2 regions of the Thioalkalivibrio sp. ALMg3 genome follow, and region 2 is predicted to be linked to the other one. Evidence: riboswitches for the same ligand, from Rfam matches in the RefSeq annotation. Region 2 holds a riboswitch; the other holds the start of a gene.

The links. A riboswitch is a leader RNA that binds a small molecule or an ion and turns the genes downstream of it on or off. The one in region 2 is predicted to bind cobalamin.
Region 1: it holds a riboswitch for cobalamin, as region 2 does, so the genes downstream of both, F622_RS0104240 (TonB-dependent receptor domain-containing protein) here and bluB (5,6-dimethylbenzimidazole synthase) in region 2, are expected to answer to the same signal.

Annotation. Positions count from the first base shown of each region.
Region 1 covers NZ_KB906221.1:80,853-84,059, forward strand. The annotation lists gene F622_RS0104235 (cob(I)yrinic acid a,c-diamide adenosyltransferase) at 1-107, opposite strand, end outside; gene F622_RS0104240 (TonB-dependent receptor domain-containing protein) at 111-1,901, opposite strand; cobalamin riboswitch at 2,042-2,288, opposite strand; gene F622_RS0104245 (hypothetical protein) at 2,376-3,207, opposite strand, start outside.
Region 2 covers NZ_KB906220.1:255,194-258,400, reverse strand. The annotation lists gene F622_RS0103350 (iron ABC transporter permease) at 1-19, opposite strand, end outside; gene F622_RS0103345 (cobalamin-binding protein) at 159-995, opposite strand; cobalamin riboswitch at 1,216-1,480, shown strand; gene bluB (5,6-dimethylbenzimidazole synthase) at 1,573-2,346, shown strand; gene cbiB (adenosylcobinamide-phosphate synthase CbiB) at 2,343-3,207, shown strand, end outside.

The DNA of each region.
Region 1 (3,207 bases), on a different contig from region 2:
AAGGCCTCGACGCGATGCGAGTCCTTGTCCACTCGCGAGCCGTCACCAAGGCCGGTTCGGCCTTCATCACCCGTGCGGGTCGCAATCTTCGACAGTCGATTACCCATGGATCACCTCTGCTGATAGCGCAGTTTCACGAACGCGGCACGCCCCGGCTGGTTGTAGCCGCCCGCCGTCTCGTAGTCCTTGTCGAACACGTTCTGGACCGAAGCCTGAAGCTGCCATTCCGGATGGATCTGATAGCTCGCGCGTAGGTTCAGAAGGCCATAGCCAGACAGCTGTTCATCGTTGTTGGCATCGTTGTACGAGCGACTCTTCGCGATCACAGACCCCCCGACCGAGAAACTTTGGAACTGCCGATCCAGATCGAAGCGGGCAGTTACCGGGGACCGGCGAGGAAGTTCATTGCCTGTTTCACGATCCTCTGCATTCAGAAGGGTCAACGAAGCGCGCGAAATCCAATCATAACGTTCGTATCCACCCTCCAACTCAAGCCCGGAAATCCTCGCTTCGTCGACGTTTTCAGGTGGCCAAACTGGAATCATTTTTTCCACTCTCGATTGGAAAATCGAGGCATCCAGATACCCTTGATCAAAGCTAGCGCGAAGGCCTATTTCAGCCGTTTCGGACTCTTCTGCTTGAAGTTCTGGATCACCCGCCCCCGGCCAATACAGTTGGTTAAACGTAGGCGCATTGAAGGCCGTTCCATAAGACGCGCGCAGCCGTAGGATGTTGGTAGCCTGCATACCCCAGGCTACCTGCCCTGTCACCTTGTCGCCAAACTGTTCATTGTCGTCATAACGCAAACTTCCCTCGAAATCATGGCGGCCCAAGCCAACCTGAATCACCGAGTATGCTCCAACGTTGTACCGAGAATCTTCAGCATAATCGGTGGTGCTATCCACCCGGTCTTCATACGCATCGATGCCGGCAATCAAATAAACACGATCCGTTATCTCGAGATCGTTTCGCCAATCCACACCGTTGCGTTTGGTATCGAAGCGAGAAGAAAAAGCGCCTTCGTTGAAATTATCGTTCTCATCGCGACTGTGACTAACACTGAATTCGGTATCCCAAAAAGGGGTTACAGGCACTCGCAAGCCACCACGAAGGGCGGCATGCCGAAAATCGGTTTCATCTTCAGTGCCGTCTATTTCGGTTCTACCCTCTGAATACAGCACATTACCGAAAACCTCGACTCCATTATCGAGCCGGTGCGAGACCTTGGTGGCAAGCGAGGTGTTGTCATAGCCATCGCGGTCTTCATCGCCCACACCGTCTTGGACGTTGATGCCGTCGGTATCGAAGTGGCTGACCGAGAAGCTGTAGTTCGTGTTTTCGGTACCACCCGCTACGCCAACGCCGACCTCCCACGTATTGAAACTACCGCCACCGAAAAATGCACTAACCTTCGGCGGCCCCTTGCGGCCTTCACGGGTGAAGACTTGCACAACCCCTCCGATCGCGTCGGAACCGTAGATACTGGTGCGCGGTCCGCGCACGATCTCCACGCGCTCGATCTCCTCCGGCGGCAGGAACTGCCAACTTGCCCCGCCACCCGTCGCAGAACCCATTCGAACTCCATCGACCAGCAACAGGGTGTGCCCAGAGCTCGACCCCCGGGTGAAGACGGAAGTGGTCTTCCCGAAGGCGCTGGTTTGGGAGGTCTCGATGCCGGCTCGCCCTTCCAGAAGATCGGTGAACTGCTGGGGCTGCAGGCGCTCGATCTCTTCACGGTCGATGATGGTCACCGCCGCGAGGGTCTGGTCTACCGTCTGTGCGATGCGCGAAGCGGTGACCTGGACGGTCTCCAGGGTCTGCGCTTCGTTGGTATCCGGCGTGTCCGCCAGAACGGGAGTAGTGGCCAGAAGGATGGCCGCGGAAAGTGCTGTGCGTTTCATTTTTTGTTGTCTCCCGGCGAGCCGCCCGCACGCCGTTGATTCGTCGGGATCGCGCAGACAGGGGGAGACAGACACGAGGGGGATCGGCCAGGACCGGCGAACGGCCCGGCACGATCATCCGCCTCGCATGCCCGCCGCATGCCGCGCGATCATTCCCTGGCCGGTCTCCGGGCTGACGAGCGTCCGATGCGGCGCCTTCCCGAACATCGTGTTCAGTGGCACTGGCCGCGACCATCAGAAACCGACAGACGGTCTCTCGCTCGATCACCGTTGCGGGGGCAGCGTCGGACTCGTCCCGAGGCCTTGCAGCCCGCCGGAGACTCACCGATCTTCCCGTTTAACCCGCCAAGCAGCGCTTGGTCGGGCACCGAGGAACGCAGCGAACCCTACACAGTTGGGCGCAAAATTACCAGCCGCGAACCCACCCACCACGCGATCCCGAGTGACGCTAGCAGGCTCGCATATCGATGCCGATCAGCGGCGGCGCCGTTCCTCCGCGTACAGGTAGCGGGTCCCGCGCTTGAGCAGCAGACCCCAAGCCTTGTCCTGCAGCATGGCGTCGAACTCGGGCGAGCGCTCGGCACGCAGCGCCACTGGGTGCGACTCGTCCCCGGTATGGGTCGCCAGCATCTCCAGGCGCTCGCGATTGGCCCCATAGTGGCTGACCAGAAAATCGCGCATGGAGTCACTCAGTGGCAGGTTGTAGATGCGCGTGAGGCGCAGCGCCAGCCACTCGGCCATGCGCCCGAGATCCTGCCGGACCTTGCGCACCATCGCCGAGCCCAGGCCTGCCTTGGCATCCGCGCTCATGCCCACGTAGAGCCCGCCCAGATAGGCCGCGGGGTTGGCATAGATCGCGCGCTGGATACTGGGATTCGTAAGATCCACCAGCGGCTCCATGATCAAGGCGAGCTGGATCCCGATCCGCTTGGCGGTCTCCGCATCCAGCGCCGAGCCGCCAAAGTAAAACAGGTCACCCTCGCGCTCGATCTTGAGTTCCTTGAGGAAAGAGCAGAAGTGGCTGGCCAGTTTCAGCTTCTGGTCGTCGGTCAGTTCGATCAGCTCCTCGCTCACCCGGATGCCGCGCACGCTGCGTTTGAACCAGCGCTTCTCACCCCGCTTCTCCACCTGCGCCCGACGCAGGGCCTCCCAGCGTTCTACCGCGTTGGTGTACCGGCTTTGCGACTGCATCAGGTGGTCGCGCGCCTCACGCAGGTCCTCGACTCGGCGCAGCGCAAGACCGAGGAGCTGCCCATCCGCGGAATTTTCCGGAGGTTCGAGATCCTCCAGTCGCTGCAGCGCCTCC
Region 2 (3,207 bases):
GGAGGAAGGAACGGGTCAAGAAGTGGCCCTCCGCTCCTGGAGGGCGAAGCGGCGACGCGTACCCGGTACCGAAGAGCCGCCTTCAGCCTGCGCGCAACGCTTCATTTTGGGCGTCTTGCATCGGCCGCTCCGTGACACTGCGAGGTGGTCCGTCATGTTTACGGGGCAGGCCGCCGCGTGCGGGCGCGTTCGAGTTCTTCGCACATCAGGGCGGTGCCTTCCGCGATGCGTCCGGTATGGCGTTGCAGGAGCGAAGGGGGAATGAAGAACAGATTGTCGCGCTGGACCGCGGTCATATCCTCCCATTGGCCCCAGGCGACCACCCAGTCGGGGCGGTCCTCGCCCATGCCGCCGCCGATGATGACCTCGGGGTCGGCATCCAGTACGGCTTCGCGGCCAATGCGTGGCACCAGGCGGTCGAGATCGCCGAACACGTTCACGCCGCCACAGACGGCGATGGCCTCGGCGATCAGGTGGTCGTCATTGACCGTCATCAACGGTTGCTCCCACACCTGATAGAACACGCGAATCGGGTCCCGGTCGCCGTACGTGGCGCGGAGCGCGTCCATTCGGCCCAGGAAGTCCTCTGCCGCGGCCTCGCCCTGGTCATACGTGCCGGCGAGCGTGGCCATGCGCCGCATGCTCGAGGCCACACCCTCGAAGCTGCGTGGTTCCGATACGTACACCGGCAGTCCCAGTTCGCGCAGGCGTTCGACCTGGGAGGCGGAGTTGCCGCTCTTCCACGCGATCACCAGATCGGGGTCCCTTTCCAGTACCCGTTCCAGGTCAATCCGGCTGTAACCGCCAATCCGCGGGATGGCCTCCGCCTCGGGCGGATAATCGCTGTACTGCGTTGCGCCCACGATGCGGTCCCCCGCACCCACGGCAAACAGCACCTCGGTGATGTGCGGCGCCAGGCTGACGATGCGCTCGGCAGGCTGCTCCAGATGGACCTCGCGGTCATCGTCGTCGGTGACCGTGATTGAGTCCGCCATTGCGATCAGCGGGGTTGAGAGCAGGCCCAGGAGGCAAGCGAGAAGTGGAGTTCGGGAAGTCCAGAATTGCATGATTTTACAGTCGCATTGGATTGGTTGTTCAAGCGCCTTCGAGCCGGCTGGGGAGCCGCCACCAGGCGCTGGACTAGCGGGGCATCATAGCAGCAAGCCTGGGGCGCCTCGGAGCGTCAATTGGTCGGCAGTGGGCTTGCCGCGTATGATTGGCGGCTTGCTACCAGGTGCCCGGGCGACTGATCGCGCGGGTTAAACGGGAAGTCGGTGCAGGCGCGAGATCCTCCGCAGCCCCATTCCGACGCTGCCCCCGCAACGGTAAGCGAGTGGGTTCGAGGGGTGCTTCCGCAGGCCGCTCGGACCTCGACAAGTCGAAAGCCACTGGGCCGAACGCGGCCCGGGAAGGCGACTTGCCGCCCCGGGTTGCCGGGGCCTCGCGAGCCCGGAGACCGGCCTGGACGATGTTTCTGCGACCGCGCGGTGGGCGAGGGTCGGTAGGTGCGGGCCCCTGTGGCCACACCCCGATCCCTCTGCATCCGCGTCGTGTCCCCCTGACGGTAAGCCGATGCAGTCCGAGTTGCCCGCCAATGAGAACCCTTCCTGCCCGGGCGCTGATGCCGGGGGTTCGGGATTTGCCCAAGATGAGCTTGCGGCCGTCTATCGCGTGATCGCGGAACGCCGGGATATGCGCCATTTTCGGCCGGACCCGGTCGATCCAGCGGTGTTGCGGCGGCTGCTCGAGGCGGCGCATCGCGCGCCGAGCGTGGGCTATATGCAGCCCTGGCGCTTCCTGCGCATTACCGACCCGGCGGTGCGCGAGGCGCTCCACGCCCACGCGGCGGATGAACAGGCGCGCACTGCGGAGGCCTGTGGCGAGCGCGCGGCCGACGTGCATCGCTTGAAGCTGGAGGGCATCCGCGAGGCGGGCGAGTTACTGGTCGTGGCCCTGACCGATGGCCGCGAGCGCTACGTGCTGGGCCGGCGGACGCTCCCCGAGATGGACCTCTGTTCGGCCGCGTGTGCGATCCAGAACCTGTGGCTGGCCGCCCGCGCCGAGGGCCTGGGCATGGGCTGGGTTTCCCTGTTCGATCCGGACTGGCTGGCCAATCGGCTGGACATGCCCGAAGGCGGGTACCCCATTGCCGTGCTGTGCCTGGGGCATGTCGAGCGCTTCTATGACCGGCCGATGCTGGAAACGGCGGGCTGGGACAGCCGCCGCCCGCTGGAAGACCTGGTGTTCCAGGATCGCTGGGGTGCGCCGTGCGAGCTGGCTGCGTCCACGGACGCCCGGGAATCCGCCGCGCGTCCGGATGGGCCATCCGGAGGTGGCGACACATGAGTACCTTTCTGATCCTGATCGGCGCCCTGATCCTGGACCGACTGTTTGGTGACCCACGGCGGTTCCATCCGCTCGCCGGATTCGGCCAGCTCGCGGCCTGGGCCGAATCCCGCTGGCATGCGCCCAGTCGTGTACGCGGAGCGCTCCTTCTCGCGGCGCTGGTCCTGCCCTGGGTGGCGCTGGCCGCACTGGGCGCCTCGCTGGCCTGGGGCTGGGTTCTGACGCTGGCGATCCTGACGCTGGCGATTGGCTGGCGCAGCCTGGACGAGCATGCGGAGGTGGTGGCCGAGGCCCTGGAAAAGGATGACCTGTCTGGGGCGCGCACCGGTGTCGGCATGCTGGTCAGTCGCGACACGGCGGCCCTGGACGCGCGCGGGGTGAGTGGCGCGACCATCGAGTCGGTGCTGGAGAACGGCAACGACGCGCTGTTCGCCACGATCTTCTGGTTCCTGGTGGCTGGCGCACCGGGCGTGGTGGCTTATCGCCTGGTGAACACGCTGGACGCGATGTGGGGCTATCGCAATGACCGGTTTCGCTCGTTTGGCTGGGCCGCCGCGCGCCTGGACGATGCGATGAACCTGATCCCGGCCCGTCTCACGGCGCTGGGCTATGCCCTGGCCGGTCGTGGCCGGGACGCGCTGCAGTGCTGGCGCGAGCAGGCCGCCGGCTGGAAGAGCCCGAATGCGGGGCCGGTGATGGCCGCGGGGGCGGGTGCGCTGGGCGTGGTCCTGGGGGGGGCGGCGCCCTATGGCGGGCAGCGCGAGTGGCGACCCCGCCTGGGGATGGGCCGCATGCCCGACGCGGCAGGCATTCGCCAGGCGGTTGCGCTGCTGGATCGTGCGCTGGCCATCTGGATGGCCT